DNA from 4 places in the Nisaea sp. genome. Region 3 is predicted to be linked to each of the others. Evidence: predicted binding sites of a transcription regulator. Region 3 holds the regulator's gene; each other region holds the start of a gene.
The links. Region 3 encodes PhoB, which activates phosphate uptake and scavenging genes when phosphate is short. Its sites were predicted from a motif close to TNTCATAAAACTGTCA; they were not measured.
Positions count from the first base shown of each region.

Region 1: a site for PhoB is predicted at 4,273-4,288, ahead of phnC (phosphonate ABC transporter ATP-binding protein). Genes of this name have one in related genera too.
Region 2: a site for PhoB is predicted at 2,123-2,138, ahead of phnF (phosphonate metabolism transcriptional regulator PhnF). Genes of this name have one in related genera too.
Region 4: a site for PhoB is predicted at 1,928-1,943, ahead of VOI22_RS16670 (diacylglycerol kinase family protein). Genes of this name have one in related genera too.

Region 1 covers NZ_JAXMNY010000007.1:76,452-83,857, reverse strand. Annotated here, with positions in the region: gene VOI22_RS20930 (acyl-CoA dehydrogenase family protein) at 1-925, shown strand, start outside; gene VOI22_RS20925 (class III extradiol ring-cleavage dioxygenase) at 937-1,731, opposite strand; gene VOI22_RS20920 (DoxX family protein) at 1,736-2,173, opposite strand; gene VOI22_RS20915 (LysR family transcriptional regulator) at 2,300-3,205, shown strand; gene VOI22_RS20910 (PhnD/SsuA/transferrin family substrate-binding protein) at 3,331-4,251, shown strand; gene phnC (phosphonate ABC transporter ATP-binding protein) at 4,454-5,311, shown strand; gene phnD (phosphonate ABC transporter substrate-binding protein) at 5,368-6,285, shown strand; gene phnE (phosphonate ABC transporter, permease protein PhnE) at 6,396-7,235, shown strand; gene phnE (phosphonate ABC transporter, permease protein PhnE) at 7,247-7,406, shown strand, end outside.
Region 2 covers NZ_JAXMNY010000001.1:930,693-938,098, forward strand. Annotated here, with positions in the region: gene VOI22_RS04375 (carbon-phosphorus lyase complex subunit PhnI) at 1-930, opposite strand, end outside; gene phnH (phosphonate C-P lyase system protein PhnH) at 935-1,558, opposite strand; gene phnG (phosphonate C-P lyase system protein PhnG) at 1,562-1,975, opposite strand; gene phnF (phosphonate metabolism transcriptional regulator PhnF) at 2,156-2,875, shown strand; gene VOI22_RS04395 (hypothetical protein) at 2,911-3,702, shown strand; gene VOI22_RS04400 (thiamine pyrophosphate-binding protein) at 3,680-5,380, shown strand; gene VOI22_RS04405 (periplasmic heavy metal sensor) at 5,465-5,923, opposite strand; gene VOI22_RS04410 (hypothetical protein) at 5,920-6,360, opposite strand; gene VOI22_RS04415 (sigma-70 family RNA polymerase sigma factor) at 6,360-6,929, opposite strand; gene VOI22_RS04420 (EF-hand domain-containing protein) at 6,965-7,406, opposite strand, start outside.
Region 3 covers NZ_JAXMNY010000004.1:445,374-452,779, reverse strand. Annotated here, with positions in the region: gene VOI22_RS18515 (substrate-binding domain-containing protein) at 1-877, shown strand, start outside; gene pstC (phosphate ABC transporter permease subunit PstC) at 1,019-2,401, shown strand; gene pstA (phosphate ABC transporter permease PstA) at 2,394-3,707, shown strand; gene pstB (phosphate ABC transporter ATP-binding protein PstB) at 3,736-4,527, shown strand; gene phoU (phosphate signaling complex protein PhoU) at 4,551-5,267, shown strand; gene phoB (phosphate regulon transcriptional regulator PhoB) at 5,303-6,001, shown strand; gene VOI22_RS18485 (AmpG family muropeptide MFS transporter) at 6,008-7,345, opposite strand; gene VOI22_RS18480 (adenosine kinase) at 7,338-7,406, opposite strand, start outside.
Region 4 covers NZ_JAXMNY010000004.1:56,178-63,583, reverse strand. Annotated here, with positions in the region: gene VOI22_RS16680 (glycosyltransferase family 1 protein) at 1-971, opposite strand, end outside; gene VOI22_RS16675 (UDP-2,3-diacylglucosamine diphosphatase) at 985-1,755, opposite strand; gene VOI22_RS16670 (diacylglycerol kinase family protein) at 1,984-2,967, shown strand; gene VOI22_RS16665 (YHS domain-containing (seleno)protein) at 2,980-3,465, opposite strand; gene VOI22_RS16660 (TldD/PmbA family protein) at 3,570-4,916, opposite strand; gene VOI22_RS16655 (hypothetical protein) at 5,105-5,659, shown strand; gene VOI22_RS16650 (GSCFA domain-containing protein) at 5,838-7,196, shown strand; gene VOI22_RS16645 (UbiD family decarboxylase) at 7,274-7,406, opposite strand, start outside.

The DNA.
Region 1 (7,406 bases), on a different contig from region 3:
GCTTGGACCGACCGCTTTGCATTGCGGCGCTCCGGACGAAGGCAACACCCATCTGCTTGAGGTTGCCGCCAGCCCGTCACAGCGGGAACAGTTCCTGGCACCGCTTGCCAAGGGCGCGCGCTCCTGTTTCGCGATGACCGAGCCGGACGGCGCAGGTGCCGACCCCTCTCTGCTGGCGACCACGGCAAAGGTGGATGGAAACGGCTATGTCATCAATGGTCGGAAATGGTTCATCACCGGTGCCGAGGGCGCGGATTTCGTCATCATCATGGCGAAGATCGAGGGTGGCCCGGCGGACGGTGGGGCGACGATGTTCATCGTGCCGAGCGACCGGGCGGGTATCCATCTGGAAACGCAGATGGACACGCTCGACAGCTCCTTTGCGGGCGGGCACTGGGAGATGCGGTTCGAGGATCTCCGGGTCGATCAGGAAGACGTGCTGGGTGAGCCCGGCGGCGGCTTCCGGCAAGCCCAGGTCCGGCTCGCCCCGGCCCGTCTGACCCATTGCATGCGCTGGCTCGGCTCCGCCCGCCGGGCGCACGACACGGCACTGGATTATGCGAACCGGCGCGAAGTGTTCGGCCAGAAGCTCGGCAAACATGAGGGTGTCGGCTTCATGCTGGCGGATAACGAGATGGATATCCGCACAGCCCGGCTGTCCCTGATGCAGGCGGCCTGGCTGCTGGATCAGGGTGATAATGCGGCGGAGGAAAGCTCCATGGCCAAGGTGCAATGCTCCGAGGCGATCTGGCGCATCGTCGATAATGCGGTGCAGATCCTCGGTGGTGCCGGCACCAGCGCGCATCTGCCGGTGGAACGGATTTTCCGCGAAGTGCGGGGCTTCCGGATCTATGACGGCCCTTCCGAGGTTCATCGCTGGTCGCTCGCCCGCAAGGCCCTGAAGCGGGCTGCCGGGCGAGCGTAGGTCTGATGTGTCTAGGCGGCGGATAGCAGTCCGCCGCCGAATGCATAGGCGGACATGCTGATGGAGCCGTGGCTGTAGCTGCCATGCAGCTTGTGCCCGACTTCTCCGGCTCCTGCACCTGCCGCTACGAAGAACGGCAGGAAGTGTTCCGGCGTCGGGTGGGCCCGGCGGCCGGTCTCCGGTGCTTCCGGAAACTGCATTAGACTGTCCCATTCTCCGGCTTCGGCCGCTTTGAGTACCCAGTCATCGAATGCAGTGGCCCAGGCCGGCGGCGGTGTTCCCTCAGGACCGAGCTCCCGTAGATTGTGGGTGACCGAACCAGAGCCGACGATCAACACGTCCCGCTCGCGAAGCGGGGCAAGCGTATGGCCGATCTCGAAATGCTGCCGTGCTGTGCCGTCCCGTACCAGTGAGAGCTGGACAACGGGGATATCGGCATCCGGATAGACGAGTGAGAGCGGAGCCCAGGTGCCGTGATCGAAACCGCGGCTGGCATCCTTCTCCAACTCTATTCCCTGACCGGTCAGTAGGTCATCTACCCAGTCAATCAGATCCGAAGCGGTTCGTGCCGGGTACCGAATGCGATAGAGCGCGTCCGGGAAGCCGAAGAAGTCATGAACGGTTTCCGGGGCTTCGGCTGTGGTCAGAGTAGGCTGTGCCGCTTCCCAGTGCGCCGAGACGATGAGGATCGCCGCCGGGCGCCCGACCCGGCGGCCCAGCGTCCCGAGAAAGTCTTTCGAGACGTGGGTGCTGAGCAGCAGGTCGGGGGCGCCGTGCGGCAGAAAGAGGCTGGGCAGGCTTGCCATGGATCTAGCTCTGCCGGGCGAAACTGTCGGGCGTCAGGGTCAGGATTTTCGGCGTCCGCACTGCATAGGCACCGTCACCGAGCAGAGCCTGAACCACGAGAGTTGCCGCCCAGAATGCCGGGAATTCCCAGCCGCCGTTCGGATTCGTGTAGAGCCAGCCGTTTGCGCCATGCACCATGAAGACGGCACCGAGCAGGATCGGCAGGGTGGCGATGGAGACCAGCCGGGTGGCGAAACCGGCGATCAGCGCGATACCGCCTCCGACTTCAGCGAGGATGGTCAGGTAGGCGAAGATGGCCGGCAGGCCGATGCTGTCGAAAAAGCCGACAGTGCCGGCCGGGGTGAAGACAAAGATCTTGAGAGCGCCATGGGCGAGGAAGAGCACGCCGAGGGATACGCGTAGGATAAGCGCGGCATAAGGCGCGGTGTTCTGGTTGGTCATCGGATCGTCCTTTCGTTTCGAGGAAAGGGCGGCACACCGCGCCGCCTGTCCGACATAGTTAATTGCGATCTATTGTCGCCATAAGCTCTCTGTTGATTGAATGAATATAAACGATATGTTGCGAATATGGATTCAATAGAGCAAATGCGGATGTTTTCGGCCGTGGCCGCCACGACGTCCTTCTCGAAGGCCGCCGGACGCCTTGGAACCAGCGCGCAGAATGTCAGCAAGAACATCCGGGCGCTGGAGGATGCGCTCGGCGTTCTGCTTTTGCATCGGACCACGCGGGTTGTCACTCTGACGGAAAGCGGGCAGGCCTATCTGCCCCGGTGTATCCGGCTGATCGAGGATTTCGACGAATTACGCTCGGTTATGAGGGACGAGGGCGCCGCGCCGAGCGGTAATCTTGTCGTCACCGCGCCGGTGCTTTTCGGCGAGATGTATCTGATGGCAGTGGTCGAGAAATATCTGGCGGCCAATCCCGGCGTGACGATCGACCTCCGGCTGAGCGACCAGCACCTGTCCCTGATCGACGAGGGCGTCGACCTTTCGGTGCGCATCGGTGTGCTGCAGGATTCGACCCTGATCGCAAAACGGCTCGGAGAGACCCGGCTGATCACCTGCGCGGCGCCATCCTATCTGGACGAGGCAGGCCGCCCCATGCATCCAAACGAGTTGCAGGCTCACAGATGCGTTTTCGATACCAACCGCCGGACGCCCGGGCAGTGGTCGTTTCGCGATGGCGGAGAAAGCCTGACGGTGACGATCCGGCCACGGGTCCGGGTGAACAGTGCCTCCGCCGTCAGAAGGCTGCTGCTGTCGGGCGAGGGTATCGGAATCGTGCCGAGTTTCGTCGTCGCGGAGGATCTGCGCAGCGGGCGTCTTGAGGCGCTGCTGGAGCCGTTCGAGGATCGCAGCCTGCCGGTATCGCTGCTCTATCTCGCCAATCGCCACCTGTCTCGGAAGGTCCGGTCCTTCATCGGCTTCATAGAGGCTGAAATCGCGGCTACGGAAAACTGGAACGCGATCTGACGCCGCGATTCCCGGACCGTCATCAAACAGTCAAGCTCCGTGGCTAAAGTGCTCCAACTTGCAGTGAGGATTCCGTATCCCGGAGCGGGCATGCGGGCGGCTTCAGAACGGCAATGGAGCGAACGATGCGACAGGCATTTGCGCGTGCAGTGATGGCGGCGACCGGCATTGCCGCAATTGCAGGGGTTCTGTTTTCAGCTCCGGTAGCCGGGGCAGACACGCTCCGGATCGGCGTCCTTGGCGGCAAGGCTGTTTCAGATGATTTTGCGGCGCAGAAGTGCCTCGCGCACGATCTCGCGGACGGTCTGTCGGCACCTGTACAAATCCTGGCCCTGCCATCCGGTGACGAGCTGCGGCAGGCCCTGATCGTCGGTGCGGTGGATATGGCTGCTCTCTCAACCCGGTCCTACAGCGCGCTCTGGCGGGCGCACCCGGGGGCGGTGCAGCCGGTGCTGGCCACGCTCGGCCGTGGCGGGGCCATGGGATACCGCGCTGTCGCACTTTCCCGTCCGGGTGCGGAAATCGACACGCTCGATAGGCTGAAAGGCAAAAACATCGGATTCGCGGACCGGCGCTCCATGCCGGGCTATTTCGTCCCGTCTGTTGCTCTTGAACGGGCCGGGCTGAATACCGAGGGGGATCTGAAGTCAGTCCAGTTCGGTGGTGGCTATCACGCCACGCTCACAGCGCTGGAGAGTGGCGCGGTGGATGCCGCGCTGACTTGGCGGTCCGACTCCGGGGCCGATTCCGTATCGGGTGCAGGCCCGTTGCAGCGATTTCAGGCCTCCTCTCATACGAATTTCATCGAATTCTGGCGCTCGCCGCTGATGCCGAATGGCCCGGTGGTTCTGCGCAAGGCGCTCCCCGAAAGCATCAAGAAGATCGTGACCAATCGGATCGCGGCCCTTGGCGAGACGGCGCCCGATTGTCTGGCAATGGCTTTTGGCCTGCCGGTGACGGGGGTGTTCCCGGTCACGCATGCCGACTACGAGACTTTCATCGTCGCCGACCACAAGCGCATTTCCTTGTCCGTCGCCAGCAACTGAGCGGCTGGGCACCCTCTACGGCTTCATGAAACTGAAGCAAAAGAGTCACGAGAACGACCCTCTCGATTGATACCAACGCTGCAGTCGGATCTCGCGCGGTGTGACCCGTTCAAACCGTGTCGTCCGAACTGCCGGTCACCCTTGTGGCCGGTCCCGACGGGCTGTTCGCAGCCCCGCACGGCGCGAGACTCAGAGGTAGGGCATGATCGAATTCAAAAACGTTACTAAGGCTTTCGGCAACATGGTCGCGGTCGATTCCGTGACTTTCGCTGTCGACAAACCGCAGATGATCGGCGTCATCGGCCGCTCCGGCGCCGGGAAATCGACCTTCCTGCGGCTGTTCAACCGACTGACCTCGGCCACGTCCGGGCAGATCCTCGTTGAAGGCACCGACGTGCTCAGCCTGAAAGGCAACGCCAAGCGGCGTTGGCAGAAAGACTGCGCGATGATCTTCCAGCAGTTCAACCTGGTTCCGCGCCTCGATGTCGTCACCAACGTGATGCTCGGCCGGCTGAACCAGCAGGGCACGCTGCGCTCCATGTTCAAGATCTTCTCCCAGCAGGACATCGACGATGCGCTGGCCGCACTCGACCGTCTCGGCCTGGCCGAGCGGGCCTTGCAGCGGGTGGAGACCATGTCTGGCGGACAGCAGCAGCGCGTGGCCATCGCCCGCGGTCTGATGCAGGCGCCGAAGATCATTCTTGCCGATGAGCCGATCGCTTCCCTAGACCCGTTGAGCGCCGAGGTGGTCATGGGCTCGCTCCGGGAAATCCACGATCGCGACGGCATCACCGTGATGTGCAACCTGCACACGCTCGATACCGCGCGCAGCTATTGCGACCGGGTCATCGGCATGAGTCAGGGCAAAGTGGTTTTCGACGGCACGGCCGACGAGCTGACCCCGGAAGCGGCGCGCGAGATTTACGGCGCCGACGCGGCCCTGAACGAGGCGGTCACCTCCACAAGCATTTCGGCCGGCGCCTCCGCGCGGGCCAAATCCGATCCCTCAGTACCGGGCCATGGGGCCACGGTCGCTGAGGCGAATGCAGCTACGGCCTGAATGCGGCTACCGCCGATGTTCCGTGGCAGCAATTCCAACCTAGGGAGTAGTTAGGGATGAATTTCGTTCGCAATTTCGCGGTGGCCGCAGCTGTCGCCATGACAGCGTTTGGCGCCGTTTCTGTCCATGCTGAAGACAAGATCTCCGAATTCCGCATCGGCGTGCTCGGCGGTGAGAACCAGTCCGACCGTATGCGCTCCAACGAGTGCGTCCGGAGCAAGGTCGAAGCGCTGCTCGGCGTGCCGACGAAGATCTTCGCGCCGGCCGACTATAACGGCGTCATCGAAGGCCTGATCGGCCGTAACCTCGACATGGCCTGGCTCGGTGCTTCCGGTTATGCCAAGACATACATCACGGACCCGGAAGCTGTTGAGCCGGTCCTGGTGAAGATCAATGCCGACGGTTCCATGGGCTATCACTCAATCGGCTTTGCCCGCGTCGACGGCAACATCAAGTCCCTCGACGACATGAAGGGCAAGAAGTTCGGTTTTGGCGATCCGAACTCGACTTCCGGCTATCTGATCCCGTCCATCGAAATCCCGGCTGCCGGTTTCCCGATGGAAAGCGGCAAGTATTTCGGTGAGGTCGTCTTCACTGGCGGTCACGAGCAGACCATCGTCGCGGTTGCCAACGGTGACATCGACGCCGGCGTGACCTGGGCCGACGGCCTGGGTGCCTGGGAAGAAGGCTACAACAGCGGCGCCCTGCGCAAAGCTGCCGATGCCGGTCTCGTCGACATGACCCAGCTCGTTCAGATCTGGAAGTCCAAGGTCATTCCGGAAGGTCCGGTCGTGCTCCGCAAGGACCTGCCGTCTGACGTTAAAGTGAAGGTGACGGGCCTGATCGCCGGTCTCGCTTCCCTCGATCCGGAATGCGCCTACAGCTTCATGGCCGGTGAAATCAAGGGCATGGCCCCGGTTTCCCACGAGACCTACGAAGTCATCATCGAAGCGCGCAAGCGGAAGATGAAGTAAGGCACTGCCTTGCTGACTGAACACGGGCCGGGATCGCCACTGTGCGGTCCCGGCCATGTTCCGGACCTCGGGTCCGGGAGTTCCAAGTTTTCCAATGCAGGACATTCCCCATGGTTGAAGTGATGCGGCAGGAAGTGCTCGCGCTCGAAGGGCGCCGACGGCTCTATACCGGGCTTTCCCTCGCGCTGCTGCTCGCCGTCGTGCTCTCCGGATACAGCGAGGCATCGGCTCTCAATTCCGGTGGTTTCCTGCAGGGGCTGTCCAAGTTTCTCGACTACCCGGCGCAGATCGTCTCTCAGGCCTGGGATCAGGGATGGGCCTTCTGGGCCCTGTTCCCGAAATTCCTGCCGGCCTTGATCGAGACTCTAAATATTGCAGCCGTGGCAACGCTCATCGGCGCCGTCTTCGCGACAGTCCTGTCCCTGCTGTCCAGCCGTAACCTGGAAGTTCCGCCGGCTGCCATTCCGGTCGTGCGCCGCATCATGGACATCATGCGCGCCTTCCCGGAGCTGATCATCGCCCTGTTCTTGATCTTCGTGCTCGGCGCCAGCCCGGTGCCGGCGGCAATCGCGGTCGCTTTCCACACCTCCGGCGCTCTTGGAAAGCTGTTCTCCGAGGTGAACGAGAATATCGATGTGAAGCCGCTGGAGGGCCTGAAAGCCGTCGGCGGCAACTGGCTGCAGCGGGTCCGCTTCGGGGTGATCCCTCAGGTGCTGCCGAACTACAGCAGCTATTTCCTGCTGCGTTTCGAGATCAATGTGCGCGCTTCCGCCATCCTCGGCTTTGTCGGCGCCGGTGGTATCGGCACCGAGCTTTCCCGCGCTATCGGCTGGGGTGCCGGTTCCGAGACCGCTGCGCTCTTCCTCATGCTGTTCCTGTCGATTGTCGCCATCGACCAGCTGTCATCCTATCTCCGTCGGCATTTCGTCGGCGCCGACAATTTCAGCTAGGGGAGGCGGATATGGCTGTCATTTCCGATCAGGGCGCCGCTGTTATGGCCGAGCCGGTGCGTATCTCGGTGAAAAAGGCATCCGCCGTGCCGATGCTGTTGCTGGCCGGCGTCGTGCTCTACCTGTTCTATGCCTGGACCGCGTTCGATATCACGGCACTGCTCGCCCGCG
Region 2 (7,406 bases), on a different contig from region 3:
GGCGGGGGCGGTGATCTCTTCACCGAACTCCTTCGCCCTGAGAGCCCGGTCGACCAGTGCCATGGACATCGCCTTGCGTTCGCAATGGCCGAAGGTCAGGCCATAGCCGCGGGTGAATTGCGGGGGCACTTTCGCCGAGCCCTTGAACTGGTTGACCATTTGGCATTCGGTGACGGTGATCTCGCCGATCTCGATCTCGAAGCCGAGTTCTTCCGGCTCGAAGCTGACTGCGAGTTCGCCCATCCGGATCTCTCCGGCAAAGGGGTGGTTGTTGCCGAAGCCGCGCTGGGTGGAATAGCCGAGCGCCAGAAGGAAGCCTTCATCGCCACGGGCGAGGTTTTGCAGCCGGGTCGCGCGGTCCGCCGGGAAGGAAGTGGACTCCCTTGTCAGGTCGGGAACTGGGCCGTCCTCGTCATCCGGCAGATCGAGCTCGATCAGGCCTTCATGATCGAGAATATCTGCGACGCGGGGCATGCCGTCGGCAACCGGTTCTTCCGATTTAGGTGCCTCGGGCGTTTCGCCGTTAGCGGCCAGAGTGAAGTCGAGCAGACGATGTGTGTAATCGAAGCTCGGACCGAGGATCTGGCCGCCCGGCAGGTCCTTGTAGGTGGCGGAGATGCGCCGGCGGATCTGCATGGTGCCGGTATCGATTGCCTGCGATGCGCCGAACCGGGGCAGGGTGGTGCGGTAGGCCCGGAGCAGGAACACCGCTTCCTGAATATCGCCATTGGCCTGTTTGATGGCCAGTGCGGCAAGATCGGGATCGTACAGCGAGCCCTCGGTCATCACTCGGTCGACGGCGAGCGGGAGCTGTTCGCGGATTTGCTGGAGGGACAGTTCCGGGATCTGGCGGTCGCCCCGCCGGATATCGGCAAGATAGTGCAGCGAGTTCTCGATGGCCTTGTCGCCGCCTTTGACAGCTACATACATGGGCCTATTCCTTTCCGCTCTGCAGGGTGACGTGCGTGGTGCGTGGCAGCGCGACCATTCTGGCGCCAGCCACAAAGACGAGATCGATGCCGCGCGGGAAATAGCGTTGCAGCGTCGCTCTGCTCTCCCAGAACGCCGCAGGGACGTCCGGCAGGCCGAGTTGCGCGCTGTCCTTGATGCCGGGACCTGTCAGGGTCAGGGTGCCGCCTTTCAGGATCGTTTCCACCTGGATGATCAGGGTGGCGCCCAATTCCGGATACTCGTCAGTGCCTGTATTGAAGGCGTCAAGATCTCCGAGCGCGCCATCCAGAATGGCGAAGGCGGCGTCTTTCGCTTCCGGGACGATCCGGGTTCCGCAATGGAATTTCAGATAGGTTTCAGCCGCCGGATTTGCCAATGCGGGATCGAGATAGAGCGGCGTCTCGAAATCAACCAGGGCCAGTGCGATGGTGGTCGCGGCCAGATCCAGTGTCTCCGGTCCTTCAATGTCGAGATCAATTGTCTCGATGGTGCCCGGACGGGCCATGGCGTCGAGCAGGTGGCGGAAAACCAATTGCGATTGGCTGACCGGATCCGAGAAGCCCGGTTTCAGCGTTTGTCCGGATTGCATGGTGGATTCCAAGGACATCGATCAGTTCTCCCGCGCCACGGTAAAGAATTCGACTTTCGTCGCTGCGGCTTTCCGGCTCGCGGTCTCGCGGCTCTGTTGGTGACGGAGTTCCAGTGGCTTGATGATGGAATGCTCGACAGTTTCCGCGCGCTCTTCGCGTTGCATAAGGGCATCGATCACGGCGGCGATTTCCGCATGATCCTTATTCCTCCCAGAGACATATCCGTGTCCGAGAACACCGCCTTCAAGCCCGACAGAGCAACGGGTTACCGTCATTTCACCGAGGTTGAAGCGGTTCCCAGTACCGCCCATGCGCCCGCGCACCATGACCATCCCGATTTCGGCCGGGCGGATCCGGGTCCAGGAGGGTTTGTCGGGCAGGTTCTGCCAGAGGCTGCGGAGGTCCTCGAAGGAGGCTTTGGCGAGGATTGACATCCATCGCTTCCGGGCCGGTGACTGATGCTGTGGTGACTGTGTCCCCATCGGTCTGTCCTTTTCTCTCGACAAATTTTATATTTGTCTAGATGTCTATATCTATCAGTGTTATAGGGGCGTCCACGCACCTGCGCAACTGGAGCGCAGTGACATTTTCATGACTCATCGAGTGAGGGTGCCTTGATCGAACGGAAAAGCGGCCAGTCCCTTTGGCGCCAGATTGCCAACGACATATCCGATGCAATCCGCTCTGGCACGTATCCGCCAGGCAGCAAGATGCCGACGGAAGCAGAGTTATCGCAACAATATGGCGTGAACCGGCATACGCTCCGGCGAGCCGTCTCGGAGCTTGCCGAAGAGGGCGTTATCCGGGTGGAGCAGGGCCGGGGAAGTTTCGTTCAGGAACATGTTCTGGACTATCTTGTCGCCAGGAAAACGCGCTTCTCGGACAACGTGCTGCGGCAGAAGCGAACCCCAGGTGGCCGCACGCTGCTGCTGACGGAAGAGGTTGGCGATCCGGCGATCCTGAAGCAGCTTGGCCTCTCCCGTGGAGCCCGCCTTGTCCGGCTCGACCGGATCGGCGAAGTGGACGGCCGGCCGATTTCCGTTGGCAGTCACTATTTCCCGGCGGCCAGGGTTCCAGGATTCGCGGAATTGCATAAGGAATTGAACTCGATCACCAAGGTCCTGACGCATCTTGGTTATGGCGAATACACCCGTAGGGAAACACGTGTGACGGCACGGATGCCGGACGTGGAGGACGCAGAGCATCTTCAACAACCGCGAAACCGGCCGGTACTGGTCATCGAGTCAATCAATGTAGACCCGGCCGGTGTTCCCATTGAGTACGGTTTTGCCCGTTATGCCGCCGACCGCTTTCAACTGGTGTTCGAGAGCTGATCGAACCCGATAACTGGTGTTCGTCGCAGATTCGAATGAAACTTATCGCAAAGCGATCCTTGACCAGTGGCAGCGCATCGCGCGAGGTAGTATCAGCAATTCAACCTGCGCAAAGCGGGACGACAAAAGGGAGGCGGGAAGCAATCCCGCCGATAGGATTGATGGTGACATCCACCTACGTTCTGCGTCTGATAAAAGACGTGTTTTCTCCTCATGCGGTCTCAAAACATCTGCCTGACGGGTGCCGGATTGTTTATTGCAATGCCGGTGATCTGAGCTTCGAAGGAGGCTCGGTGCTGCAGCCCGACGAAGCCCGGTTCATGCGCTCCGGCATGGCCGTGCGGGCAGGGACCGAAGGTGGCGAATTGTGGCGTTGGGAGTTGGACGAGACTTCAGCTGAACCGCAAGTGGATCTAGGCGAGGGTATCCATAGCGAGATCGTCGAGTCGAACGAGGTTCCCACCGTGGAGAATCTTGAAGACTGGCTGATCCGCTGCGACAGCGTGCTTTTCCCGACGGGGGGCACAGCTGTGCCGCATAGCCATCTGGGTCCGGGCATCCGCTGCATCCGAAATGGCAAACTCACCCTTTCGACGGACAAGCTTTCCAAGGACTACCTTCCGGGCGATGCCTGGTTTGAGCCTGGCGCTCAAACCGTCTGGGCGGAAGCCTGTACGCAGGAATGCACCCGCTTCATTCGGGTGCTGCTGCTGCCGAAAGAAGTCAAAGGCAAAAGTTCGATCCGCTATCTGAACGAAGCTGATCGCCGTAAACCGAAATCCCAACGATATAAGAGTTATGTAGATGAGCTCCTCTCCCTCAAATAACAGTGCCGGCCATGGCCGTCTCGGTGGCCATATTCTTGTCGATGCGCTTGTTGAGGAGGGAGTTGATCTCGTCTTCGGCGTGCCCGGTGAAAGCTATCTGGCGGTTATCGACGGCCTGCAGGAGCGCAACGGTATCCGCACGGTGATGTGCCGCCAGGAAGGCGGCGCGGCGATGATGGCGGACGCCTATGGCAAGCTGACTGGGCGTCCCGGCGTCTGCATGGTCACCCGTGGTCCCGGCGCGACCAATGCCAGCGCCGGCGTCCATGTCGCTTTTCAGGATTCCACACCGATGGTGCTCCTGGTCGGCCAGGTGGCGCGCTGGATGGTGGAGCGAGAAGCTTTCCAGGAAATCGACTACCGCCGGATGTTCGGTCAGATGGCGAAATGGGTGGCGCAGATCGACGATGCGGCGCGCATTCCGGAATATATCAGCCGGGCATTCCACACGGCAGTCTCTGGCCGTCCGGGTCCGGTGGTTCTCGCTTTGCCCGAAGACATGCTGATGGATTATGCCGATGTGGCAGGCATCGCACCCTATGTGCCGGTCGAGCCGCATCCGGGCCAGCAGCAGATGGCCGATTTCAGGGCCATGCTGGATAAGGCAGAGCGACCGATCATGATTGTCGGCGGCGGCGGCTGGGATCGTCAGGCGTGCGAGCGGATCGAGACATTCGCGGTTGCCAACAGTGTTCCTGTCGGTGCGTCCTTCCGTTGTCAGGATTACTTCGACAACCGGCATCCGAATTACGTAGGCCATGTCGGCATCGGCATCGATCCGTCCCTTGCGGCCCGCATTCAGGAAAGCGATATGGTGATCGCGCTCGGCACCCGGCTGGGCGAGATGACCACCGGCGGCTACACCATGTTCGACATTCCGCGCCCGAAGCAGGGGCTCGTGCATATCCATGGCAGCGCGGAAGAGCTTGGCCGGGTATATCAGGCCGACATGATGATCAATTCCGGGCCGAGAGCTTTTGCGGAGGCTCTGGAGGCGATGGCGCCTGTTGACGGCAGCAGCCGGTCGAAGAGTATCGCTCAGGGCCATGCAGATTATCTTGCAACGCTAGAGCCGCTGCCGGTTCCGGGCGATGTGCAGATGGGGGAGATTGCAGCCTGGTTGAACGCCACGCTGCCGGACGATGCGATCATCACCAACGGTGCCGGTAACTATGCCAACTGGATGCATCGCTATTACCAGTATCGCGGCTACCGGACGCAGCTTGCCCCTACTAGCGGATCGATGGGCTATGGCCTGCCTGCTGCAGTGGCGGCGGCGCTGGTGCATCCAGACCGTGTGGTGGTTTCAATGAACGGCGACGGCTGTTTCATGATGCACGGCCAGGAGCTGGCTACCGCCATGCAACATGGCGCGAAGATCATTGCCATCGTCATCAACAACAACATGTACGGCACGATCCGTATGCACCAGGAGCGTGAGTTCCCGGGCCGAGTGAAGCATACCGAACTCCAGAACCCGGATTTTGCGGCACTGGCAAAAGCCTATGGTGCAAATGGTGAGACGGTTCTCGAAACCTCGGAATTCCAGCCGGCATTCGAACGGGCTTTGGCATCCGATAAATCGACCGTGATCGAGGTGAAGATCGATCCTGAGGCGATCACGCCGAAAACCACGCTTTCGGCAATCAGGAAAGCCGCCCTCGCAAAGGCCGGCTGAGTTCACGCCTTTCAGTATATCAACGTGTTTTCTTCAGAGACGGCTTTTGGGCTGAGTCCCTAGGCCGTCTCAGGACGACAAGGCTTAGTCGTCATCATTCTTGCGGTGCCTGCCGAGGGATTTCACCAGCTTGCGCCGCTGTTCCGGTGTCAATTGTTCGACGATATCGATCATGAAAGAGTGCGTTTCCGTCCGCATTCGGTCGAAGACCTCGTTCATCGATTCCAGAGCCTTAAGATAGGCAGTCCTGTCGAACGGTTCCTGCAAAAGCGTGTCCCGAATGGCGTCCCGCTTCTCGCGGGAGGTTCGGCGGGTCTCGCGCATGGCTTTGGAGTGCGCCGTCAGCCTCTCACGAAGTTCCGGCGTCAGGCTGTCACCGAGGCTTTTCTCGATCATCCGGGTCATTGAGTGGCCGTGGCTCGGCCCCTTTGGACCGCCATGCCAACGGTCGAAGCGGCCGACCATGATGCCTGCGAAAAACAGGTTCAGGGCGATTGATACGAATAGAACCAGTGCGAGTGTGCGTGTCCGGGTCCAGGTCATAGGAAATTCTCCTCAACGTCCGCGCCCAGCGCACGTTCAACTATCGTCACTTGATCATTCACCGTCGTGCTGGTCTCCGTCGGCAGGTCGGTGAAGGTGACGCCGATGATGAAACCGGCTGCACTAGCAGCGACGAGCCCCGCTGCGGGCTGCCACAAGCCACCGAACGGCCATAACGTATTCATCAACCCTTTCAGCTTCAGGCTTGCTGGCGCGCGGACTTCAGCCGACGCTGGGGCGATGGCCCTTTCTGGAGCAGCCATCATGGCGTCGAGTTCGAAGTCCAGAGCCGCAGCTTCGTTGAGTACGTCACGGAGCGCCGGATGAGCCTCCAGGAGTTGGAGTGCCATTTGGCGTTCCTGCTCGGGCCATTTCGACGGGTCGCTTCCGAAAGCATCCGCCAGTTCCCTGAATCTCGCTTCGTTCATGCTTGTCATCAGTTTTCTCCGACAGCCGCTTTTTCTAATGTGCCGGACTGTTGGTCCTGCATGATCTCTTTCAGTTTCTTCCGTGCTCGCCGGAGCAATGATTCCAGAGCGTCTATACTGATATCCATCGTTTCCGCAGCCTCGTTGGCCGTCATGTCCTTAAGATGGAACAGCGAGATCGCGATTCTCTGGCGCTCTGGCAGAAGCTCCACTGCATGACGCACGCTCGTCCCCGTTCTTTTCCGGGCGAGGGTCTGTTCAGGGTCGGGAGTTCCATCCTCGATTTCCTGATCGGCGATATCGACCGTTGTGTGCCGGGCTCTCAGACGGTCGATACATAGATTGTGAGCGATTCGGTAGATCCAGGACTTTGCCTTGCCGTCCGGGTTCCACCGCGGGGCGTGGGACCAGACGCGGCCGAAGGTTTCTTGCGAGATCTCCTCGGCATCGCTCTGGTTCCCGAGCATGCGGTAGGCAAAGGCGGATATCGGACCTTGATGTCGCAAAACGAGTCTGTCGAAAGCTGTCTCGCCACCATCGGCGACGAGACAAAGCAGCTCATTATCAGACTTAATCATGCACATTCCCGATTCCACGAACCGCTGTCACACGTCTAGCGCGGGCATTCCATCTTGCCGCCAGACATGCCGCCGTGCTTGCCACTGAAACCTTTGCCGTGATGCATGCCATACCCTTTCATTCGAGGGGTCGTGGCTTCTTCCATGGTGATGACACCGTCCCGATCACGATCCATTTTCTGCATCATCCTGGTGCCGGAGCGGGCGAACTCGTCGGTGCTGACGACACCGTCGCCGTCTGTGTCCATCCGATTCAGCATGCGCTGTTGACGCTTCAGGCGCATTTCTTTCCGGGCAACATCGATTTCCTCGACATCGATCACACCGTCATCGTTGGTGTCGATCTCGGCCGCGCGTTTGCCGCGGGACTGGTAGATCTCGGCCTTGGTCAGCTTCTCGTCGCCATTTTCGTCGGCGGCTTTGAAGCGTTCGAGCATATGGGCTTTCATTTCCTCGCCGCCACGTACGCCTTTCATG
Region 3 (7,406 bases):
CAAGACGCCGGTCGTCGAAAGCACCGGTTCCGGTGGCGGTCTGAAGCTGTTCTGCTCCGGTGTGGGCGTCCAGCATCCGGACATCACCAACGCTTCGCGCCGGATCAAGAAATCCGAAGTCGAGCTTTGCGCCAAGAACGGCGTTGCCGACATCGTTGAAGTGAAGATCGGTTTTGACGGAATCGTCATCGGCAACGCAAAGGGCGGCGCCGACTTCAACCTGACCAAGCAACAGATCTTCCTGGCCCTCGCCGCTGAAGTTCCGGTTGACGGCAAGATGGTCAAGAACCCGTACAGCAAATGGTCCGATATCGATAAGTCTCTGCCGGATCAGGCCATCGAAGTGCTTGGCCCGCCTCCGACATCCGGTACCCGCGACGCTTTCGTCGAGCTGGCCATGCGCCCGGGCGCCAAGTCCTTCAAGATGCTTGCCGACATGCGCAAGGCCGACAAGAAGGGCTTCCGCAAGATTTCCGACTCCATGCGGGAAGACGGCAAGTTCATCGAAGCAGGCGAGAACGACAACCTGATCGTTCAGAAGCTTCAGGCTAACCAGGCTGCCCTGGGTATCTTCGGCTTCAGCTTCCTTGATCAGAACAGCGACAAGATCAAAGGCGCGAACGTCGCCGGCGTTTCCCCGACCTTCGAAAACATCGCTGGCGGCGACTATGGCATCTCCCGCTCCCTTTACTTCTACGTGAAGTCCGCGCATATCGGCGTGGTTCCGGGCATCCAGGAATATGTCACTGAGTTCACCAGCGAAAAAGCCATCGGCGACGAAGGATACCTGACCGACAAGGGTCTGATCCCGCTGCCGGGCGCCGACCGCGAGAAGTATCGCGCGGCCGCTGCCAACAAGACCAACCTGACCATGTAATTGGTCTCACGGGAGAGGCGGTCCACCGCCTCTCCCCTGTCTTTATGGACCCGCTCGAAACCGTGGATCCATAAAGACAGGCACTTATTCGGCCCGGCACCTCCAGCCGCAGCCAAGAGCAACCTCCGCCGGCAGGGCACTATGAACAGCTTCTTTCTTATTCTGGTTGTCATCGGACTGTCGGTTGCCGGCTACGCGGTCGGCCGGGCCAGATCCGTTTTCGCTGCGTCGGGCGATGTCCGTATCCTGCACTCACTGCCAAGCTACTACGGTATGTTCGTGGCGCTCGGTTGCGGGTTGCCCGCGATACTTCTGCTGGCGATCTGGCTGATCGTCCAGCCGCAGATCGTCGATCACATGGTGATGTCGGGACTTGATGCGTCGATCATGCCGCAAAATGCGGACGATTATTCACTGATGCTGACAGATATCCGGAACCTCTCCAGCGGAAACGCTGTCAGCCGTGAGGCCAGTCCGGCCATCGTCGCCGCTACCGAACGCTATCTGGCGCTGCAATCCATCGGCTTCTGGTCCATGGTTGCCAGCGTCGTCTGCATCGCATTGCTTGGTCTCGCCTGGGCCCGCTCCCAGATCAGTCGCAGATTCCGGGCGCGCAACGCGGTCGAGAAAATCATTCGCGGGCTGCTGATAATCTGCTCGATGATCGCGATCCTGACGACCGTCGGCATCGTCATGTCGCTGATCTTCGAAAGCATCCGGTTCTTCGCCCGCGTCCCCTTCTTCGACTTCCTGTTCGGCATTCACTGGAGCCCGCAAACGGCAATCCGCGCCGAGCAAGTCGGGGCCTCCGGCAGCTTCGGCGCCGTGCCACTATTCGCCGGGACCATGCTGATCACTCTGATCGCGATGCTGGTCGCAGGTCCGATCGGTCTGCTCTCCGCGATCTACATGGCGGAATATGCCAATCCCAAATTCCGCGCTATCGCCAAGCCGATGCTGGAAGTGCTGGCCGGTATCCCGACTGTCGTCTACGGCTTCTTCGCCGCCCTGACAGTCGCGCCGCTGATCCGCGGCTGGGGCGAGGGTGTCGGGCTCGATGTTTCATCGGAAAGTGCGCTCGCGGCAGGTCTGGTCATGGGCATCATGATCATTCCTTTCGTCTCATCGCTCTCGGACGACGTCATCAACTCGGTGCCGCAATCCTTGCGCGACGGTTCTTACGGGCTTGGTGCAACCAAGTCCGAAACCATCCGGCATGTGATCATTCCGGCCGCCCTTCCGGGCATTGTCGGGGCCTTTCTGCTGGCCGTCTCCCGCGCCATCGGCGAGACCATGATCGTGGTGATGGCCGCCGGCCTCGCCTCGAACCTGACGGCAAACCCGTTTGAAGCCGTCACCACGGTGACGGTGCAGATCGTCACCTTGCTGGTCGGCGATCAGGAATTCGACTCCGCCAAGACGCTCGCGGCCTTCGCCCTCGGTCTTGTGCTTTTCTTTGTCACCCTCGGTCTGAATGTGGTCGCCCTACGGGTGGTCCGGAAATATCGGGAAAAATATGACTGACGCGATCATGAATTCGAAATCAGGTACCGAGATCCGCAGGCCGACTCTTTCCGAGGACCGTCTGAAAAAGCGCTATGCGGCGGAACGCCGTTTCCGGATGTACGGTCTGGGCAGCATTATTGCCGCCGGTCTGATGCTGGTATTTCTCGTCGGAAGCATCTCCGGGACGGGCTATACGGCTTTCCTGCAGACATACATCAAGCTGAATATCTCGTTCGATCCGGAATATCTCGATCCGGCCGGCACGGGCGATATAGCCCAGCTCAAGACCGCCGACTATGGCGGACTGATCAAGAAGAACCTGCGCGACAATTTCCCGGAGGTCACCGGCCGAAAAGACAAACGGAAGCTGTACAACTTCGTCTCGCCAAATGCCGGTTTTGTCTTGCGGGATATGGTGATCGAGAACCCCACCCTGGTCGGGCAGACTTTCGATCTCTGGGTCAAGGCATCCGACGATATCGACATGCTGACCAAGGGTTATGTTGATCGCACTCTTGAGGAAAGCAACCGCCGGGTCACCGACACCGAGCTCACCTGGTACGATAAGCTGGACTCGAACGATCGAATTGAAACGCGCTTCAATACCGATTTCTTTATGAACGCGGACAGCCGCGAGCCGGAGGAAGCAGGTATTCTCGGCGCCGTGACAGGCTCCTTGCTGACCCTGGTGATCACCCTGCTCTTGTCGTTTCCCATCGGAGTGATGGCAGCGATCTATCTGGAAGAGTTCGCGCCAAAGAACAGATGGACCGACCTGATTGAGGTCAACATCAACAACCTCGCGGCGGTGCCGTCCATTGTGTTCGGTCTGCTTGGCCTCGCGATGTTCCTCAACTTCTTCGGCTTCCCGCGCTCCGCCCCGCTGGTCGGCGGCATGGTGCTGGCACTGATGACATTGCCGACCATTATCATCGCCTCCCGCTCCGCCCTGAAAGCGGTGCCGCCCTCGATCCGGGAAGCAGCACTCGGGCTCGGTGCTTCGCCGCTGCAGGTCGTGACCCATCACGTACTGCCACTGGCCATGCCCGGCATCCTGACCGGCACCATCATCGGCATGGCCCAGGCACTCGGCGAGACCGCACCGTTGCTGATGATCGGCATGATCGCCTTCATCGTCGACGTCCCCGGCGGCTTCACCGATCCGGCGACCGTGCTGCCGGTGCAGATCTATCTCTGGGCGGACAGCCCCGAGCGCGCCTTTGTAGAGCGAACCTCAGCCGCCATCATGGTGCTGCTTGCGTTCCTCATTTTCATGAACATTGTAGCCGTCATGCTTCGCAAGAAGTTCGAACGGCGCTGGTAGAGGTAATTCCATGAGCAAAAACAAGAATATGGCCAAGTCCGATGCCTCCCCGACACCAAGCGCCAAGCCGAAGATGAAGGGCGACAAGGTCAAGGTCTTCTACGGTGAGAAGCAGGCCCTGATGGATGTCGACCTAGACATCCAACCGAACGAGGTCACGGCTCTGATCGGACCCTCCGGCTGCGGCAAGTCCACTTTCCTGCGCTGCCTGAACCGGATGAACGACGTCATCGACATCTGCCGCGTGGAAGGCAAAATCACCCTCGACGATGAGAATATCTACGACTCCTCGCTCGATCCGGTGCAGCTCCGTGCCCGCGTCGGCATGGTGTTCCAGAAGCCGAATCCGTTCCCGAAGTCGATCTACGACAATGTCGCCTATGGCCCGCGCATTCACGGCACGGCCCAGAGCAAGGCCGACATCGATGAGATCGTCGAGACGAGCCTGACCAAGGCCGGTCTCTTCGGGGAAGTCAAAGACCGCCTGCTGGAGCCAGGCACCGGCCTTTCCGGCGGCCAGCAGCAGCGCCTCTGCATCGCCCGCGCCATCGCGGTCAATCCGGAAGTGATCCTGATGGACGAGCCCTGCTCGGCCCTCGATCCGATCGCTACGGCGAAGATCGAGGAGCTGATCGACGAGCTGCGCGAGAACTACACGATCGTTATCGTCACCCACTCCATGCAGCAGGCTGCACGGGTTTCCCAGCGCACCGCCTTCTTCCATCTGGGCGAGCTGGTCGAGGTCGGCGATACCGAGCAGATCTTCACCAACCCGAACGACTCCCGCACGCAGGGCTATATTACCGGCCGGTTCGGCTAAGAAAGATCACGGAAAGTATCTCAATGGGTTCGAACAACGACCACATAGTCAGCTCTTTCGACGAAGAACTTGGAGCCCTCAAAGCCAAGATCGCCCAGATGGGCGGCCTTGTCGAAAGTCAGTGCGAAGCAGCTGTCCGTGCCGTGCATCGGCGGGATCAGGCGCTCGCCCAACGGGTGCGCGAAGCCGATGCTCCGATCGACCTTCTGGAAACAGAGGTCGAGGCCATGAGCCTCCGGCTGCTCGCGCTGCGCCAGCCGCTCGGGGGAGACCTTCGCACGGTCGTGGCCAGCCTGAAGATCGTCAGCGACCTTGAGCGCATCGGCGATTACGCCGCGAATATCGGCAAGCGCGCCATTGTGCTCAGTAGCCTGCCAGAGATCCCGCCTGCCAATGGCATTGTGCGCATCGGCAGCCTGGTCCAGTCCCTGATCAAGGATGTGCTGGACGCCTACGCGGACGACAACCTTGATCTCGCTGTTGCCGCCTGGCACCGGGATGAGGATATCGACGAGCTCTACACCAGCCTGTTCCGAGAACTGCTGACCTACATGATGGAAGATCCGCGGAATATCTCCGCTTCCACCCATCTTCTGTTCATCGCGAAGAACCTGGAGCGCATGGGCGATCACGCGACCAACATCGCCGAGACCGTGCATTTCCAGATCAAAGGCACGAAAATGCAGGCCGATCGCCCCAAGGGCGAGGACGCCAGCTATGTCGTGACGATGCCCGAATGAGCGTTCATATCGAGAGTTAGTGTCCTATGAACATGATGAGTCCCAAAATCCTGATCGTGGAGGACGAAGCCCCTATCGTCACTCTGCTGCGCTACAACCTTGAGCGGGAAGGGTTCGAAGTCCTCGAAGCCGGCGATGGTGAAGAAGCCATACTGCTGGCCATGGAGAAAACCCCCGATCTGATCCTGCTGGACTGGATGTTGCCGCTTCTCTCCGGTGTCGAGGTCTGCCGCAGACTGCGCCGGACGCCCGAGACCAAAGGCATACCGGTGATCATGCTGACAGCGCGCGGCGATGAGGGTGACCGGATCCGTGGCCTCAACGCAGGCGCGGACGATTATATCACCAAGCCTTTCAGCCCGAGCGAGCTGATCGCCCGCATCCGCGCCGTGCTGCGCCGGACACGGCCGGCGAGCGATGCCGAGACCCTGGAGTTTGAAGATCTCGAAATGGATCTGGCATCCCACAAGGTGCGCCGGAACAACCGGGAGATCCATCTCGGCCCGACCGAATTCCGGCTGCTGCGCTATTTCCTGGAGCATCCGGGCCGGGTGTTTTCCCGTGAGCAATTGCTGGACCGGGTCTGGGGTCCCGACATCTATGTCGAGCCACGTACCGTCGACGTGCATATCCGCCGTCTGCGCAAGGCCATCAATATCGAGGCCGAGTCCGACCTGATCCGTACGGTCCGCTCTGCCGGATACGCTCTCGACCGGTCAACCACACCGGCCTGACCAAGCTCAACCCGCCTGTTTTCCGCCGGACACGGGTTCCGGCGGAAACATCCGCATCAGCACCAGCAGCAGGATCAAACCGGGCACGGCAATCGCCGTCGAGGCGAGGAAGAACCCGATCCAACCGATATGGTCCGTCACCCATCCGCCGCCGGAGCTGAGGATGGTGCGCCCGAAAGCCATGAAGGACGAGAGCAGGGCGAACTGGGTTGCCGTAAAGGCGATGTTCGTCAGGCTGGAGAGATAGGCGACGAAGGCGGCCGTTCCCATGCCGCCGGTAAAGTTCTCAACCCCGATCGTCACCGTCAGAATCCAGAGATCGTGCCCCGCCACCGCCTGCCCGATGAAAACCAGATTTGACAAAGCCTGCAACACGCCGCAGACCAGCAGCGCCTTCAGAAGCCCCATATGCTTCACCAGCGCGCCCCCCGCGAACAATCCCGCCAGCAGAGCGATCAGCCCGAAAACCTTGGTGACCTGGGCGATCTCGGTCTTTGTGAAGCCGAGATCGATATAGAACGGGTTGGTCAGCGTGCCGAGGAAAGCATCCCCGAGCTTGTAAAACAGGATGAAGGCAAGGATCAGCAATGCGCCGCGCCGAAGCAGAAATTCCGAGAAGGGCGCCACGACGGCCCGCTTCGTCCAATTGAGAATTGCATCGGGAGCTGACTTTGCTTCGCGCCTCTCGGCTGCTTCGTCTTCCGCGCCGGACTTTGGCTCCGGGCTCGCGAGGACAGTGATCAAGCCAACCAGCATGAGGCCGGCCATCGCCAGATAAGCGATGAACCACCCGACAGCGTCGGCCAGGAACAGCGCGCCGGCACCAGCGGCGAGGACGCCGATCCGGTATCCGAATGTATAAGCGGCCGCTCCCGCCCCCTGTTCTTCCTCAGGGAGCGTCTCGATCCGATAGGCGTCGACAACAATGTCCTGGCTGGCGGAAAAAAAGGTCACCGCAACTGCCATCGTCGCCATCAGTGCGGGACTGGCCAGCGGGTCAGTGCCGCCAAGCAGAATGATCGACAGCATCAGGCAGAGCTGAGTGAAGATCAGCCAGCCACGGCGGCGGCCGAACAGGTGGCCGAGGATCGGCACCTTCAGACTGTCCATCACCGGCGCCCAGATGAATTTCAGCGTGTAGGGCGTCCCGACCAGAGCGAACAGGCCGATGGTGGTCAGATCCACACCGGACTCACGCATCCATGCGCTGAGCGTGGAGAAGGACAGAAGCAGCGGCAATCCGCTGGAAAACCCGAGAAGCAGAACCACCAGCACGCGGCGCTTCAGATAAAGCGCCGCCGTCTCCACCAGCCAATCCCAGGCGCCGGACAAGGTCTCAGCCAAGCCGCGCGGCCAGAAGGTCTTTCAGATTGGCTTCCGGCCGGGCGCCGTAGTGCGAGATGAT
Region 4 (7,406 bases), 390 kb from region 3:
AACTGCTCTGCGCAGGCTTGCCAGCTGTAGCCGAGCGCATAGGCCCGGCAGTCTTCAGCGGAAAGCTTCAACGCAGCCTTGGCCGCCGCACCAAGATCTTCTGACAGCACGCCAACCTTCTCCGACGCGATGACATCCAGCGGGCCGGGAACCGGGAAAGCTGCGACCGGCACGCCCGACGCGAGGGCTTCCAGCATGACGAGGCCGAATGTATCGGTCCGGCTCGGGAAGACGAAGACATCGGCTGCCGCGTAATGCCGGGCCAGATCCTCACCCTTCTTGGCACCAACGAAGATGGTGTCCGGATAGCGCTTTTTCAGCATGTTCATGTCAGGGCCGCCGCCGACAACCACCTTGCTGCCGGGCAGGTCCAGCTCAAGGAAAGCGGGAAGGTTCTTTTCCACCGCCACCCGACCGACGAACATGAAGACCGGTCGCGGCGCGTCGATCGAATCTTTTGATTGGGGTCGGAACAGCTCTGTGTCGACGCCCCGGCTCCAGTCCTTGATGTTGTCGAAGCCGCGCGCCTCAAGATCGGCGCGGATGGATTTCGTGGCCACCATGACACCGGCGGACTTGCCGTGAAAATGGCGCATGACCTTGTAGGTCCATGACACCGGCACGCCGAGGCGCGGCTCGACATATTCCGGGAACCGGGTGTGATAGGCCGTGGTGAAAGGCAGCTTGTTGCGCACGCAATAGCGCCGCGCCGTCATCCCCAGCGGCCCTTCGGTGGCGATATGGATGGCATCCGGCCGGGCCGCCTCGATCATCGCCGGGACCCGGAAGAAGGGCCAGCAGGCCAAGCGGATCTCCGGATAGGTCGGGCAGGGGATGGTGGTGAACTGGTCCGGCGTGATGGTGTCGACCTCGTGGCCCATGGCCTTGAGCTCGCCGATCACCGTGTTCAGGGTGCGGACAACGCCGTTCACCTGCGGGAACCAGGCGTCGGAAACGAGAAGGATTTTCATTGGGCTTACCGCCTCAGGCGAAGGTGAGTTGCCTCACCTCGGCCCAGTTGAGAATTTCCATACGGCCGTCGGCGTGCTCGACCAGCGCCGTGCAGCTTTCTACCCAGTCGCCGTCGTTGCAGTAGGTGATGTCGCCGATCTGCTTCATCTCGGCCTTGTGGATGTGGCCGCAGATAATGCCGTCGACGCCGCGCTTGGAAGCCTCGTCGGCCAGCGCATGCTCGAAATTGCCGATGAACTCGACTGCGCGCTTCGCCTTGTTCTTCAGGTAGGCGGAGAGCGACCAGTAAGGATAGCCGAGGAAGCGGCGGATCTGGTTGAAATGGGTGTTGAGCGTGAGGGCGAGGTTGTAGGCGCCGTCGCCGACCAGCGCGAGCCACTTGTTGTACTTCACCACGACGTCGTACTGGTCGCCATGCAGGATCAGGAAGCGGCGACCATCCTTGGTGACATGGACATGCTCGTCCCGGACCTCGATCTGGCCGAAATTTTCGCCAAGGAACCCGCGGAACATCTCGTCGTGATTGCCCGGCAGGAACATGACCTTCGTGCCCTTGCGCGCCTTGCGCAGCAGCTTTTGCAGCACGTCGTTATGGCTCTGCTTCCAGGACCAGGAGCGCTTCATGCGCCAGATATCGATGATATCGCCAACCAGATAGAGGTAGTCGGATTCCGTATGCTTCAGAAAATCGAGCAGATACTCGGCCTGACATCCCTTGGTCCCGAGATGAATGTCGGAAATCCAGATTGCCCGGTAGCGGTCGGTACCCTTCTGGCTGTTCATTTGCCGTCATCCCGTTTTTGAAAACTTGCCGGATCTTGAATGAAAACCGCTTTTGTCCAATGTCTGTTGCGCGTTCTATTATGAATCACACCATATTTTGTAAAATGAACTTTGTATGACTTCATGAATCTGTAACAAAAAATCTATTTATATTTGTGGAGTGCATAGGCTGTTTAATAAAACTGTCATCCGCTAGGCTGAGCAACAATCCGCGTGCGGGAGTTTCACTTGGATCAGGTCACTGGCGATTCGACCCGGGTGAAGGGAAGCGACCCTCTCGAATTCGATGCCGGAGATGGCCGGAACCATGCGCTGGTTATCTACAACCCAAAGGCAGGACAGCGTCGTTATGCGCTTTTCTCATCGCTCATCGAGCGGCTGAAATCCCATGGCGTCATGGTCACGGTTAAGGAGACCGGGGCGCGGGGGGATGCCGAAGCCTTTGCCCGTCAGGCCAGGCAGCACAGTCTGATGAAGGCACAAAATGCGCCGGACGCTGTGGTGGCCGCTGGCGGGGATGGAACCATCAACGAGGTGGTGAATGGCATGAGCGGTGGGGAGTTACCTCTTGCCATCCTGCCGCTCGGCACGGCGAACGTGCTGGCCGCCGAGATCGGCCTGAAGGTTAAGGCCGAGGAAATTGCCGACACGATCTGGCGTGGTCCAGTCATGGAGGCGCATATAGGCGATGTGAACGGCCACCGTTTCACGTTGATGGCCGGGGTCGGTCTCGATGCGGATGTGGTGGCAAACGTGAATACGCGTGTTAAGGCCCGGCTGGGCAAGGGCGCCTATGTGTTGACGACGCTGTCGGAGCTGGCTTCCTACAAGCCGCACCATTACCGGGTGGCGATCAAAGGCCACACTTACAAGGCAGCTTCGGTCGTGGTCGCCAAGGCGCATTTTTACGGTGGGACATTCATCTGCGCGCCTGACGCCAGGCTCGACGCGGACATCCTGCATGTCTGTCTGTTCGAGCGCGTCGGGCGCTGGAACGCCGTGCGCTATGCGGCGAACATGATGATGGGCCGTCTGCCGACGACGGCCGGCTACCGGATTATCCAGACACGGTCCGTTTCGATCTGGGCGGAGGAGGGGGCCTATAGCGGCGACCCTGTGCAGGCAGACGGGGATATCGTGACCAATCTCCCCGCCAGTATTTCCCTGCCATCGCAACCGCTCAGGCTGGTGGTGCCCAGAGGAGGTTGTTAGGCGAGTCGGAGGTTAGCCACCGCTAAGCTCTGACCAGTTCTCTTCCGCCTGACGGATATAGCCGTCGGGGTTCCGGTGCCAGAGCTCCTGCACCCGTTCGTTGCGGCTGAGATAAAGGCGGCCGTCGATGATGTCGAAGACCGTCGGGTCCGCGCCATACAGCTTGCCCTTGGCGAGGGCAAAGGTGCTGTGGCCGCCGAATTGAGGCATATAGCGATTGGGATCCTGCAGGAACTGGTGGCGATTGTCGGCGTTTTTGAAAAGGAACCGTATACCGTCGAATTCAACGGCATACGTTTCGTCCCCATGGACGGCGGCATAGTCTGTGAAATAGGCAACCGGATCGTATCCGCCGATGGCGAGGCCCCGGTGTGCGCTGATTGTCGGGTCGATCAAATTCATTTCGGACGCGTCTGTCGGGTCGCGGGACACGGCAGCAGCCAGTCCAACAGCGACAAGCACAAGGAACAGGCGCGGCAAGCTACGTTTGCAGCTCATCTTCGGACTCCATAGGAAATTTCTCGATTGGGCCTGATCTGGGGTGGCCCAATCGTAATTGCCAGAGTTTTCGAGTCACAAATTAGTGAAAGAAACCGAAAGGCCTATGCGTTCGATCCGGCAAGGGTCAGGCCATCGACGCGAATGGTCGGCGCGTCGGTGCCGTATTTGAATGTAAGATCGTTTGCTGGCGTCATGTTCCGGAAGATTTCCGTGAGGTGCCCTGCAACGGTGATTTCGGATACCGGATAGGCCAGCTCGCCGTTCTCGATCCAGAAGCCGCCTGCGCCCCGGCTGTAATCTCCGGTCACGGTGCTGACGCTGGAGCCCATCATGTCGGTGATGTAGAGGCCGGTGCCAACCGACTTGATCAGGTCCTCGGGGCTCATCTCGCCGGGTTCCAGATAAAGGTTCGTAGCGGACGGGCTCGGCGGCCCACCGACGCCGCGCGAGGCGTGCCCATTGCTCTCGAGACCGAGCTGCCGCGCCGTCGACAGGTCGAGGATCCAAGAGGCGAGACGGCCATCTTCGACGATCATCTGCTTTTCGGTCGGCAGACCCTCGGCGTCGAACGGGCGGGAGCGGAAGCCCCTGTCGCGCAACGGGTCATCGACGATGCGGATGCTATCGGCGAAGATCTGCTCGCCCATCTTGTCTTTCAGGAAACTAGTACCCCGCGCGATCGACACGCCGTTGATGGCGGAGGAGAGGTGTCCGAGCAGCGAGCGGCTGACCCGCGGGTCGAAGATCACCGGAACACGCTGCGACGACGGGCGCTGCGGGTTCAGACGGCGGATCGTCCGTTCGCCTGCCCGGCGACCGATCTCGGCGGCATCCTCGAGATCCGCGAAAAAGACCTTGGCGGTATAATCGTAATCCCGCTCCATCCCCTGACCTTCGCCTGCGAGCATGACGGCGGAGACAGAGAAGCTGGAGCGCTGGTATTGACCGGAAAATCCGTTGCTTGCCGCAAAGGCAACTTCGGTGGTGCTCCAGCCGGCGTCCCCGCCTTCCGAATTGGTGATACCCTTGACCGCGAGACCGGCTTCTTCGGCGGCGGCCGCCAGATTTGTAAGGCCTTCGGCAGATGGCTCATACGGATCGAACATTTCGATCTCGGGGTTGGTGCCGGCGATCTGGCTGGCGTCGGCAATCCCGGCAAAAGGATCTTCCGGCGCAACCTTGGCCATGGCCACCGCCCGCTCGACAAGTTCGTTGAGAGCGTCGGGCCTTGTATCGGAGCCGGAGACCGAAGCCTGCTGTTTCCCGACCAGAACGCGCAGACCTATATCGTTGCCTTCGGCGCGTTCGACCGCTTCCGGTTTGCCCAAACGCTGGGAGACGGAAAGCGAGCGCCCGGTAAGATAAATGGCGTCCGCCGTCTCGGCGCCGGCCTTCAGCGCCTTTCCGATCAGGCTGTCGAGCAGTTCAAGTCCGGCGGTATCTGGCATGTGTTTCCCGTCTCTGTCTGAGCTCTGGTCTGTCTGAGAACTGGCTCATGACATAGGGCGGATCGCCCACGCGTGCAACCGGCGGATCGGTCGTGAAATGAGGTCGAATGTGGCGAACTCGACCCTCTTTCCGCCAAAAGCCCGTGCGCAGGATGGGGGTAACTCGACATCCTTGAAAGGAGAAACCGATGCGACGATCCATGGCCGCTCTTGCGTTGATTGCCTTCCTGACGCCCCTGACCGCCGAAACCGCGCGGGCGGAGGTGTTCCAATTCTATGACGGAGTGGCCGCAGTCCGCGGGCAGGCCGACGAGGGCGAGGGATTCGCGCAGAACCTCGCGAGAGAATATCGGCGCCTCGCGCTTTACGAGGCCGACGCCATGGCGGACTGGATCGATGCCGAGCGCTTTGCCGACAAGACGCTGGCTTCCGTCCGGGGTGAGACGGTTTCGCCAGAACGTCTGGAGGACTGGAAGCTCGCCGAACCTTTATTACCGGCCCTCCGATCCGCGCGGGAGCGATTGCTCAGGGCGTTTGACCGCGATTCCAGAATCCTGGCACCGCACGCCACGGCTCGCGCGCAGGCCCAGTTCGATTGCTGGGTCGAGCAGGCCGAGGAAGGCCATCAACGCACCCATATCGCGGCCTGCCGGGAAGGCTTCCTCGACGCGATGCTTGAAATCGACGCCGTGGTTGCGGCACGGGATCTCGATCGAATCAAGCGAGACTATCCGGCGAAATAGGTTACTGTAGAAATTCAGTGCGTAGCTTAAGTTTACAACGTCAATTGGAAGAGTAAAATAGTCTGTGTGTCGAGGAAAAATGATAGATTCAAGGGTTTATTTTGGGAATGAGGTTTTTAGTTCTATTTTCAATCTCATGTTGAGATTATAATGGAATGGAGTTTCGGGGGAGATTAAATTGAAAAATCAAGAGTATTCATATAAAGATATTTTGGACCTAAAGCACATAATAACAGTCTTTGGAGACGAAAGATCTATTGATTTATTTGATTTTATGGCGAAAAAAATTTTTGATAATGAACGAATAGATTTTATTAGTAAAATTTCTGAATTTGAGAATGATTTTTCTGAAAAGAATGAAGAAGAGTTATTCGATATGTGTAAAAATAATAATGACATGGGGTCAGTATTTTTCCTGGTAAATGTCCATAGAAAACATAAGAGATTTCGCCGAGCGTATATATTGTTGGAGAAATTTGAAAAATTTTTGAAAACAGTCAAATTCGACAGAAAAGTTTATGACGAAGAGAATCCTTTTTTCGTGAGAATAAATGAATACAAAAATCAAATTGATACAATTTTTAATCATGACATCTCTTCAAAATATCAAAACGGATTAAGGAATAATATTGATACCATTCATTCTGAAGGAAATTTAGATATTGACTCGATGTCTAGAATTAAATTCTTTGCAAAAGAAATGGATATTTTTCCAAGAAAAATAGATTCAAGCATTATATTTAGAGAGTTTATTAGGAGACATTTTATAGATCCGGGTAAATTCAAACTTCGTTTGGAAATTGGTGGTAATATAATTACTTTTGGGTCTTGCTTTGCCCAGAATATAAGAAAAGCTCTCATAGAGAAAGAGGTGACGGCAGAGAACATTGAGATTCCAGAAGGTATGAACACTAGTTTTGCGGTATCTGAATATATTAATTTTCTTTTGAAGAATGATCATGAAAAAAATAATGAGTTAGATACTGGATTTCTAGGTGGTGGAATTCAGGTAATCGATACAGAAAAGGCATCAAAGGCTTATAATTTCCTAAAGACGGCAGAATGCGTCATAATTACCTACGGGTTAAGTGAAATTTGGGAAGACAAGAAAACTCAGAGTGTATTGTGGGGTGGTGTTCCCGCTGAGTTATATGACAAAAAGAGATACATTTTTCGGCAATCGAGTGTTGAGGAAAATGTATTGAATATAGAAAAGACTTTTGACGATTTGAAAAAACTAAACCACAAAATAAAGATTGTTTTTACGGTATCTCCAATACCTATGGCTGCAACTTTCTCAAGTGAAAAATGTATGGTTGCTGACTCCCGGTCAAAGGCAGTTTTGAGATGTTCTGTTGAAAAGGCTTTATCGTCTATAAAATCAAGTGATGCATTTTATTGGCCATCTTATGAAATGTTCCGTGGATCGGGTCCTCATGTCAGTTATCCCACAATCAATTTTCGAGATAGCCGTCATATCGACCCTAATCTAATAAAGGAAGTAACTGATTATTTTATCGATGTAGTTTACGGTTGATACAAATATTTATAGTTAGAATCAGATTCTAATAGTAAATATTTCGTAATTGTCTTCAGTTTTTAGGGAGATGGTGATCATTTTCTCCAGATCGCCTTGCCGCTGCCGGGGAGTCCGAGGGAAGACCATTTCCGGTCGACGAGATCGATGACCTCCTGGTCCATCCGGATTTCATGGCCCCATTCGCGCTTTGTCTCGGGCGGCCATTTG